Regions from separate parts of the Pantoea sp. B9002 genome, predicted to be linked through region 1. Evidence: predicted binding sites of a transcription regulator. Region 1 holds the regulator's gene; the other holds the start of a gene.
The links. The regulator CRP, encoded in region 1, controls carbon source genes, mostly activating them, when cyclic AMP is high. The targets are predictions, from matches to a motif close to ATGTGANNNNNNTCACAT.

Region 1 (5,686 bases):
TTACCCAGCAGCAAAATGTGGCGGAGCATGTCGATCTGCTGGTTGGCGTGGTACCGATTGTTAACCTTGAGTGGATTCAGAAGCTGGTGCGTGACACCGGCGAGCGCGGCCATTCACGCGAAGCGGTGATGGATTCGGTGGTACGTTCGATGGAGGATTACATTAACTTCATCACGCCACAGTTCTCGCGCACCCACATTAACTTCCAGCGCGTGCCGACCGTTGATACCTCAAACCCGTTTGCCGCACGCGAAATTCCGTCGCTCGACGAAAGCTTCGTGGTGATTCATTTCCGTGGTCTGGAAGGCATCGCGTTCCCCTATCTGCTGGCGATGATTCAGGGATCGTTTATTTCGCACATCAATACGCTGGTGGTGCCGGGCGGCAAAATGGGATTGGCGATGGAGCTGATTATGCTGCCGCTGGTGCAGCGACTGATTGAAGGAAAGCGGATTGAATAGGTTTGGTGCGGGCTGTGAAAAGGGAGGCATGAATGCCTCCCCTACGACCGATTACAACTCGACAACCTCATAACTGTGGGTAATTTCCACACCTTTACCCAGCATGATCGCCACCGAGCAATATTTTTCCGCTGACAGATCAACCGCGCGCGCAACCGCTTTATCGCTCAATGCTTTACCGCTAACGATAAAATGCAGGTTGATGTGGGTGAAAATGCGTGGCGCTTCTTCACGGCGTTCTGAAGTAAGTTTCACTTCGCAATCGGCCACATCGCTGCGCCCTTTTTGCAGGATTGACACCACGTCAATGGCGCTACAGCCGCCCGCGGCCATCAGCACCATCTCCATTGGACTTGGCGCTTTATCACCGGAATTACCGTCCATTAATACCTGATGGCCGGATGAGGATTCTCCGAGAAAGGTAAGACCTTCCACCCATTTCACTCGTGCCTGCATTATTCTTTCTCCTGAAGCGGCGGTTTTGCCGCCAGAGTACGCTTTCACCTGACAAACAGCAATCCAGAGTAATCCCCCTTCTGCTGAAGCGAGACAACACAAGACAGCTCGCAAAAGCTGTGCTACAAACAGTGCTGAAAATATTTTCGTCATCACAGACGAAGGCCGGAAGAATCAAAAGCGTAGCTTAAGAGTCCACCCGGAATAATTTTTCCTTTACTGGAAACGCTCGACGATTAAACCGCCTGACAGGGAAAAATGCCCCCTGTATTTTGGGCACGATTACAACAGAGGATAATAGCGAATGGTTCTCGGCAAACCGCAAACAGACCCTACACTCGAATGGTTCCTGTCCCATTGCCATATTCACAAATATCCATCCAAAAGCACGCTCATCCATCAGGGTGAGAAAGCGGAAACGCTGTACTACATCGTAAAAGGTTCCGTAGCGGTACTGATTAAAGATGAAGAAGGCAAAGAGATGATTCTCTCCTACCTCAATCAGGGAGATTTCATCGGCGAACTCGGTCTTTTCGAAGAAGGCCAGGAACGTAGTGCTTGGGTGCGTGCGAAGTCTGCCTGCGAAGTGGCTGAAATTTCATACAAAAAATTCCGTCAGCTGATTCAGGTAAACCCGGATATTTTAATGCGACTTTCGTCGCAAATGGCGCGTCGTCTGCAAGTGACATCTGAGAAAGTGGGCAACCTTGCCTTCCTCGATGTCACCGGACGCATTGCGCAAACGCTGCTAAATCTGGCCAAACAGCCAGATGCGATGACTCACCCAGACGGGATGCAAATCAAAATCACCCGTCAGGAGATTGGTCAGATCGTGGGCTGCTCACGCGAAACCGTGGGTCGTATCCTGAAAATGCTGGAAGATCAGAACCTGATCTCCGCACACGGTAAAACCATCGTCGTTTACGGCACCCGCTAATTTCTTCTCACCCACGGCGTGATGGCAACATCGCGCCGTTTCTATTTGCGATGAGCTGATGTGGCGCCGAATCATCTATCATCCCGAAGTTAACTATGCGCTGCGGCAAACGCTGGTGCTGTGCCTGCCTGTGGCTCTCGGCTGGCTGTTTGGCGATCTGCAAAAAGGTCTGCTGTTCTCGTTAGTGCCTGCCTGCTGCAACATGGCGGGACTGGATACGCCGCACAAACGCTTCTTCAAACGCCTGATTGTGGGTGGTTCGCTGTTTGCCACCGGCAGTTTCCTGATGCAGATCCTCACCGCTTACCAGATTCCGCTGCCGCTGATTTTGCTGGCGCTGCCGCTGCTGATTGGCGTAACCGGCGAAATCGGCCCGCTGCACGCGCGCCTGCTGCCCGCCACACTCATCGCCGCCATCTTTACGCTCAGCTTAGTGGGACGTATGCCGATGTGGGTGCCGCCGCTGCTCTACATTGGCGGCACGCTGTGGTACGGCTTGTTCAACTGGTTCTGGTTCTGGCTGTGGAAAGAGCAGCCGATGCGCGAATCGCTCAGCCTGCTGTTCCGCGAGCTGGCCGATTATTGCGATGCCAAATACACCTTACTGACGCAGCTGACCGATCCGGAGAAAGCGCTGCCGCCGCTGCTGGCGCGCCAGCAAAAGGCGGTCGATCTCATCACCACCTGTTACCAGCAAATGCACATGCTGTCGGCGAGCCGCGATAACAGCCACAAACGCCTGACGCGCGCTTTCCAGGTGGCGCTGGATTTACAGGAACACATCTCGGTGAGTTTGCATCAGCCCGAAGAGGTGCAGAAGCTGGTTGAGGAGAGCCACGCCGAAGCGGTGATTCGCTGGAACGCGAAAATCATCTCGGCGCGGCTGCGCGTGCTGGCGGACGCGATTCTCTACCATCAGCTGCCGGATCGTTTTCACATGGAGAAACAGCTCGGCGCGCTGGAGAAAATTGCGCGCCAGCATCCGGATAATCCGGTCGGCAACTTCTGCCTGTATCACTTCAGCCGCATCGCCCGCGTATTGCGTACGCAGAAGCCGCTCTATACGCGTGACCTGATGGCCGATCGCCAGCGCCGCTTACCGCTATTACCGGCGCTGCGCAGTTATCTGTCGTTCAAATCCACCGCGTTACGCACCGCGGCACGCTTCGCCGTAATGCTGATGTTTGGCAGCTCGCTGGCGCTGTTCTTCAACATTCCCAAACCTTACTGGATTCTGATGACCATCATGTTCGTCAGCCAGAACGGTTACAGCGCCACGCGCGTGCGTATTCAGCACCGTGCGCTGGGCACTTTCGCCGGATTGCTGATCGCCGCCGCGTCGCTGCAGCTGGCGGTGCCGGAATCGATCACGCTGCTGTTTATGCTGGGGATCACGCTGGCGAGTTATCTGATCACGCGGAAATATTACGGCTGGTCGATGATTGGCTTCACCGTCACTGCGGTGTATTCGCTGCAATTGCTGTCGCTTAACGGCGCACAATTTCTGCTGCCGCGCATGATGGATACTTTGATGGGCTGTTTAATTGCCTTTGCCGGAATGATTTGGCTGTGGCCGCAGTGGCAAAGCGGGCTGCTGCGTAAGAACGCGCACGATGCGCTGGAAGCCTATCAGGAAGCGCTGCGACTGCTGCTGGGGCCGGAACAGTCGCCAGAGAAACTGGCTTATCAGCGCATGAAGGTTAATCAGGCGCACAACGCGCTGTTCAACTCATTGAACCAGGCATCGAGCGAGCCGGGCTTTAACCTGCAATATCTGAAAGATATGCGCATGTGGGTCACGCACAGTCAGTTCATCGTCGAGCATATTAACGCCATGACGATTCTGGCGCGCGAGCACACCATGCTGACATCGAAGCTGGCAGAACGTTATCTGCAATCCTGTGAAATCGCGCTGCAGCGTTGTCAGCAGCGGCTGGCGTATGACGGGCCAGGTAACGACAGCAATATTCTGGAAGCGCCGGAGAATCTCAATGAAGGGCCGGTAACGATTGTCGAACAGCATGTGAAGCGGATTTTGCAGCACCTTAGCGTAATGCACACCATCTCTTCGCTGGCGTGGAGCCAGCGACCGCATCATGGCCGCTGGCTCAAGGTGTTACGTCCGAAAGCGGATTAAGCGGCCAGCACCTTTTCAATCGCACTGGCGAAACGTGTCATGCCTTCGGCGATATCGGTCGGTTCAATCACCAGAGACGGCACAAAACGGATCACGTCGGTTCCGGCGGTGAGAATCATCAGCCCTTCCGCGGCGGAAGCGTTGAGGATGTCACGCGCTTTGCTGGCGAACTGCGGCTTCAGCGCGGCACCAATCAGCAGACCTTTGCCGCGAATCTCGCTGAAGATAGCGAATTTGCTGTCGATGGCTTGCAGCGCTTCAACAAACTGCTGACGACGCGCTTCGACGCCTTCCAGCACTTCTGTCGTGTTGATGATATCCAGCGCGGTTTCAGCGATGGCACACGCCAGCGGATTACCACCGTAAGTGGTGCCGTGTACGCCCGGCGCCATTACTGAGGCGATTTCGTTGGTGGTCAACATCGCACTCACCGGGAAACCGCCGCCCAGCGCTTTAGCGGTGGTGAGAATATCGGGCTTGATACCGTAATGTTCGTAGCTAAAGAGTTTGCCGCTACGTCCCATACCGCTCTGCACTTCGTCCAGCACCAGCAGCGCATGGTGTTCATCACAGAGCGCGCGCAGGCCTTGCATAAATTCTGGCGTAGCCGGCACAACGCCGCCTTCGCCCTGAATCGGCTCGACCACGATGGCGCAGGTATGGTCGTCAATCACCGCTTTGACCGCGTCGAGATCGTTGAACGGCACATGCACGATATCCGCTGGTTTTGGACCGAAGCCATCAGAATATTTCGGCTGACCGCCAACCGACACGGTGAACAGCGTGCGACCGTGGAAGGCGTTATGGAAGGCGATGATCTTGCTTTTGAACGGGCTGTGTTTTTTGCAGGCGTAATAACGCGCCAGCTTGAATGCCGCTTCGTTGGCTTCCGCGCCGGAGTTACCAAAAAACACGCGGTCGGCAAAGGTCGCGGCAATCAGTTTACTCGCCAGACGCAGCGCCGGTTCGTTGGTGAACACGTTGCTGGTGTGCCACAGCGTTTCGCCCTGCGTTTTCAGCGTTTCCACCAGCGCCGGATGACAATGGCCCAATGCAGTCACCGCGATACCGCCAGAGAAATCGATATACTCTTTGCCCTGCTGATCCCACACTCGGCTGCCTTTGCCTTTTACCGGCACAAACTGCGCAGGTGCATAAACAGGCAAAATTACGTTATCGAACGTTTCCCGGGTTACCGCTAGTTTTTCCGCTGCCATTGACGACCTCATCGGGTTATTTGTTGAGCTGATGTGAAATTATAATCACAAAATATGCATAAAAAATCACACGAAGGCAAACATAAGTTACGCGTTGAGGAAATTAGCCAGCAGCTGATGCCCTTGCTCACTGAGGATGCTTTCCGGATGGAACTGCACGCCTTCCAGCGGCAAGCTGCGATGGCGGAAACCCATGATCTCATCCGGCTGGCCGTCGCGCAGGCTCCACGCGGTGACTTCAAACTCAGCGGGCAGCGTATCGCGCGCCACAATCAATGAGTGATAGCGGGTCACGGTAAGCGGATTATTCAGGTCACGAAACACACCTTGATTAGTGTGCTGGATCAGCGAGGTTTTGCCATGCATCACCTGGCGCGCGCGTACCACCTGCGCACCATAAGCTTGCGCAATCGCCTGATGTCCAAGGCAAACGCCGAGGATCGGCACGCGTCCGGCGAAATGGCGAATAGCCGCGAGC
Region 2 (5,686 bases), on a different contig from region 1:
CCGAGCGTGTCCGATCCTTCATCACCGAATTTATCGGCGTCTTTGCTGGAGCCGATCCCGAAGGAGTCGAGAACCATAATAAAAGCACGTTTCATGCAAGTCTCCTGCGCAATGCGCGATGACAAGTCAAAAAAAAGCGATCAGATCAGTATACCCGAACGGCCGCTGCCTGGCACGAAGAAGCGCCAGTTATTCGCTGACGCGACGATAAACTACCGGCGTAATCGCTGGCGCAGTATCGCTCAGCGTGATGGCTGCTTTAACGGCGACGGCGGCCTGCTGCCACTGCGCTTCCGATGCGGCGTGGATAATCGCCAGCGGACGCTGCGCGTCAATCTGCGTGCCGAGCGTGATCATGTCGCTCAGGCCCACGCTGTAATCAATGCTGTCGCTGGCGCGCTGGCGGCCACCGCCGAGCGCAACTACCGCCATGCCGAGCGCACGCGTATCCATCGCGCTGACGATACCCGCGCCATCGGCGTATACCGCTTTGCTCAGGGTTGGCGCTGGCAGATAGCTGTCCATGCGCTCGATGAAATCCACCGGACCCTTTTGTGCCGCCACCATGCGGGCAAAGACTTCAGCGGCTTTGCCGTTATCCAGCACCTGCTGCAGCTTTTGGCGCGCATCGGCGTCATTCTCAGCCAGTTTGCCGGAGATCAGCATTTCCGAGCACAACGCCATCGTCACTTCCAGCAGACGCGGATTGCGCGCCTCACCGGTCAGGAACTGCACCGCTTCACGCACTTCCAGCGCATTACCGGCGGTGGAAGCCAGCACCTGATTCATGTCGGTGAGCAGCGCGGTGGTTTTACAACCTGCGCCATTGGCGACGCCGACAATCGCCTGCGCCAGATTTTCTGAGGCTTCGAAGGTCGGCATAAAGGCACCGGAGCCCACTTTCACGTCCATCACCAGCGCATCCAATCCTTCTGCCAGTTTTTTGGCGAGGATCGATGCGGTGATCAGCGGAATGGAGTCCACGGTGGCAGTGATATCGCGCGTGGCGTAGAAACGTTTGTCGGCCGGCGCCAGCGAGTTGGTCTGGCCAATAATCGCGATGCCGACGTCTTTAATAATCTGGCGGAAACGATCGTCGCTCGGGAAGATATCGAAGCCCGGAATCGCTTCCAGTTTATCCAGCGTGCCGCCGGTGTGGCCAAGGCCGCGCCCGGAGATCATCGGCACATAACCGCCGCACGCCGCTACCATCGGGCCGAGCATCAGCGAAGTGACATCGCCAACGCCGCCGGTGGAGTGTTTATCAACAATCGGGCCGTTGAGATTCAGCGATTTCCAGTTCAGCACCGTGCCGGAGTCGCGCATCGCCATGGTCAGCGCCACGCGCTCGTTGAGCGTCATATCATGAAAATAGATGGTCATCGCCAATGCGGCAATTTGACCTTCCGAAACGCTGTTGTCGCGCACGCCGTTGATAAAGAAGCGGATTTCCGCTTCGCTCAGCGCCTGGCCGTCGCGTTTTTTACGAATAATTTCTTGTGGCAGGAACACGGTTGCCTCCCTGGAGGGGTAGAAATTGAAATGATACGGCAGCTTGCACCTGCCGTAGCGGCGCGATTTATCGCGCGATGTTAAGTCGGGGCTGAAGCGTAAAAACCAGCGCGATAAATCGCGCCGCTACGAATCGCAGAACCATCAACGAAAGAGATTAATAACCGGCTTTGCTGGTCGCTGTTTCATGGCCCAGCGTATTCAGCAGGCTTGCCAGCAGGCTGGAGGCACCGAAGCGGAAATGACGCGCATCCGCCCAGCCTTCACCCAGAATGTCGTCCGCCAGCTGCAGATAAAGCGCCGCGTCTTCCGCAGTGCGCACGCCGCCCGCCGGTTTGAAACCAACCTGCTGCTTCACGCCTTTGTCGCGGATCACTTGCATCATGATCGCCGCCACTTCTGGCGTCGCGTTGACTGGCACTTTACCGGTGGAGGTTTTAATGAAGTCGGCGCCCGCATCGATAGCGATTTCCGAAGCGGCACGAATCAGCGCTTCGTCTTTCAGCTCGCCGCTTTCGATGATCACTTTCAGCAGCACGTCCGCCGCCGCGCAGGCTTCTTTACAGGCTTTCACCAGCTCGAAACCGATATCACGGTTGCCAGCAATCAGCGCACGATACGGGAACACCACGTCCACTTCGTCAGCGCCGTAGGCGATTGCCGCGCGGGTTTCGGCCAGCGCGATCTCAACGTCATCATTGCCGTGCGGGAAGTTGGTGACGGTGGCGATGCGGATTTCCGGCGTGCCCTGCTCGCGCAGCGCTTTACGTGCTGCCGGGATGAAACGTGGATAGATGCAGATGGCAGCGGTGTTACCGGCTGGGGATTTCGCCTGACGGCACAGCGCGATCACTTTCTCGTCGGTGTCGTCTTCGTTCAGGGTGGTTAAATCCATCAGTTGCAATGCGCGCTGTGCTGCTGCTTTTAGGTCGGTCATGATGCTCTCCAAAATTCAGATCGGCGGGCACAACCCACCGGGGGATGTGATAATTCTAACAACTACCGTGACGATGAATTGCGCTTCACGTCACACGAAAAAGAAAACCTGTCATTTAAATACAATTATTTAGTGACATTCATCACAAATAACCGCGAACCGAGCGGGAATGTGCCGTGATGGTCATTGTTATTATTATCACAAAAATGGGCGCAAAAGTGTACTCTCAGCTTTATCAATGTAGCTAATCAGGCGTAAGGCAGCGTAAATGCAGAATCTGTCGGGGGAGAATCAGGCGGGCAAGGCGAACAGCTGCTGGCTGTTATGCCACAGCGCGTCGGCGATCGTTTCGGGGGATTCGCTGCGCAGCTGACACAGCACGTCAAACACGTTGCGCGCCCGCTCCGGGCGATTGGGCTGGCCCTGAAAACCGTGTAGCGGCATATCGGGCGCGTCGGTTTCCAGTAATAACGCCTTGAGCGGCAGGTTGGCGATAGTGTTGCGGGTTTTACTGGCGCGTTCATAGGTGATGGTGCCGCCAACGCCAATCGCATAGCCAAGCTGAATAAAGCGCTCCGCCTGCTGCTGGCTGCCAGCAAAACCGTGTACCACGCCACGACGCGGCAGATCGTGACGACGTAAATGCAACGCCAGCTGATCGTGGGTGCGGCGCGAGTGCAGGATCACCGGCAGATCGTACTGCTTCGCCAGCTTGAGCTGCTTATCGAGCAGGCGCGTCTGTTTGGCGAATTGCGCATCGTCCATATAGAGATCGAGACCGATCTCGCCGATCGCCACTCGCTTGCTATCCGGCTTTTTCAGCCAGCGCTCTAACTCATCAAGATGCGCATCTTCCTGATGCTCAGCAATATTGATTGGATGCAGGCCCAGCGCGGCATACAGCGCCGGATGCTGCTGCGCCAGTTGCGTCACAAGCGCGAAACGGCTGGCATCCACGCTCGGTACAATGATGCGTTCCACGCCGGCCTGCGCAGCACGCGCGATGCTAGCGTGCGCATCAGCAACGAACGGCGGGAAATCGAAGTGGCAATGCGTGTCGATAAACTTCATGCCAGCGAGCCTTTATCAAAATCGGCATCGTTTTCCGCCAGCGCGGGCGTAATCAGCGGGCGATTGTCGGGCGCATTCGCCACGGCGGCCGGCGGCGTAACCGTGGTTGAACGCACCAGCGGCTCAGCATCACTCAGCCATTGACCAAGCGTGGCGAGGAAATAGCGCCCGCTGCGGCGGCCTAAATGATAATCCTGATTCAGTGATGACAAGCGGCTGCCAAGCGCCATACTCGCCAGCGGTTTCGGCGGACAGATTTCGATGATGCGCAGGTTATCCGGCGGCTGCTCGATGAACTGCTGAATCTCGCGATAGCTCTCTTCATGCTGATGCAGGATGTTGATCATCGGCTGCAAGGCGCTATCGGACAAGAAGCGCTCCATGCGTTTGAACCACTTCGGCGTGTAGGACACCTGCGATGGCACGGTGCGGATCACCACAATGGTATCCGCGCCACGACGCGCGGCTTCGCGCACCGGAATCGCATCGCTGATGCCGCCGTCGAGATAGCTCACGCCGTCCATCTGCACGCCGCTGCGGTAAAAACCGGGGATCGCGCTGGAAGCTTTTAGGATGTCGTGCCAGTTGGTGCTGATTGGGTTGAAGTACTCGGCGCGGTAATCGTCGCTGCGGCAGGCGCACATATAGAATTCGCTGCCTTTGGCAAACAGCCCTTCGGCGGTGGTGAGCGCCAGCGGAAATTCCTGTTTGGTGATGTCGATCAGCCAGTCGAGATCGATAAGATGTCCGCCGCGCACAAATCGTAGCGGGTCGAAAAACAGTTTGCTGGTGGTGTAACGGGAGATCACGCGTCGCGCGTAGCCAGGCTGGCCACAGACAAATGCCGACAGGTTTTGCGCCCCGGCCGAGGTGCCGAGTAACAGTTGAAAGGGATTGAAGCCTGCGCGTTGAAACTCATCCAGCACGCCAGCGGTAAAGATACCGCGTTGACCGCCGCCTTCGCACACAAGGGCGATTTTACTGGATTTGAAAGGGGTTAAAGCCAGCGGTTCAAGTGAACCTAACGTCAACGGAATACGTGTTCCCAATGGATGTCCCTCAGTGTTGCTTGCTCTGAGGGAGTCGCCGAAGCAGCATCCCGGAGAACCAGTCATTGTCGTTCCCTGACCAATTGCCTCAGCAATCGTTGCGGCTTCATAGTATGCCGCAAATGACCGGTCTCCGCTTTAGGTGACTCGCGGGTTAGCGTCGATCACGACGCAAGTAGTCAGGGTCGTTTGCGCCCGGTAAACAGGCTCACGAGGAACAGAATAATACCGACAATGAAGACAATTTTAGCTGCCCATGCTGCCGTACCCGCCAGACCGCCGAAACCTAATGCTGCAGCAATCAGAGCGATGACCAGAAAGATAATACCCCAACGAAACATAAGCCTCTCCTTTACCATTGTGAAAATCGAACTGCTTATTTACACCTTTGTTTTTATTACGAAACGGCACCAACGGGTGCCGAGTCGCTCGCGTTAAGATTTCACCTTCAGGTCATTCTTCACGCTTTTCACGCCTTCAATGGCTTTGGCGATCTTCTCAGCACGATCGGACTGTGCCTGGTTCGCCACTTCCCCTGATAACTGCACCACGCCGTCGGTGGTTTCCACCTTAACGTTGCGTGATGGCACGATGTCATCTGCTAAAAGCTTAGCTTTAATTTCGCTGGTGGTTGCGGTATCGCCCGCATAACCTTTCAGAGAAGCATTTTTGCTGTCTTTAACGTGTAGTTTGTCGCTGACGGATTTCACACCTTCGACTTTCTGCACCAGCGCGACGGCTTTTTCAGCCTGATCCTGAGAAGCCACGAAGCCGCTCAGTGTCACCACGCCATCGTGCGTTTTGACGGAGATATCCGTGCTTTTAATCGCGTCATCATCCACCAGCGCCGCTTTGGCTTTAGCAGTGATGCCGCTGTCATCCATATAACCATCGACTTTTTTCATAGAGCTATCGATCTTCGCACCCGCGCTGTCGGAGGTTTGCTGTGCTTTCTGCGACAGTGATTCATCTGCGAACGCCGCACCGCTCAGCAGAGCAGAACCGGCCAGGGCAGCAATCAGGGTTTTGGCAATCTTAGTCTTATTCATCGATATCATCCTTCTATCAGTTAACTCATCCGTTATCGCGGATGCGCCAGCAACGAACGGCGTTGCTG

Region 2: deoC (deoxyribose-phosphate aldolase) is a predicted target of CRP. The motif match lies at 2,580-2,597, and genes of this name have one in related genera.

Annotation. Positions count from the first base shown of each region.
Region 1 is NZ_JACAPA010000036.1:193,343-199,028, reverse strand. Features, by position in the region: gene HX773_RS18090 (phosphoribulokinase) at 1-461, shown strand, start outside; gene HX773_RS18085 (OsmC family protein) at 513-917, opposite strand; gene crp (cAMP-activated global transcriptional regulator CRP) at 1,222-1,854, shown strand; gene HX773_RS18075 (YccS/YhfK family putative transporter) at 1,913-3,991, shown strand; gene HX773_RS18070 (aspartate aminotransferase family protein) at 3,988-5,208, opposite strand; gene HX773_RS18065 (aminodeoxychorismate synthase component II) at 5,296-5,686, opposite strand, start outside.
Region 2 is NZ_JACAPA010000021.1:73,042-78,727, reverse strand. Features, by position in the region: gene deoB (phosphopentomutase) at 1-95, opposite strand, end outside; gene deoA (thymidine phosphorylase) at 190-1,512, opposite strand; gene deoC (deoxyribose-phosphate aldolase) at 1,670-2,449, opposite strand; gene HX773_RS12855 (TatD family hydrolase) at 2,741-3,520, opposite strand; gene HX773_RS12850 (patatin family protein) at 3,517-4,569, opposite strand; gene HX773_RS12845 (DUF1328 domain-containing protein) at 4,749-4,910, opposite strand; gene osmY (molecular chaperone OsmY) at 5,004-5,618, opposite strand.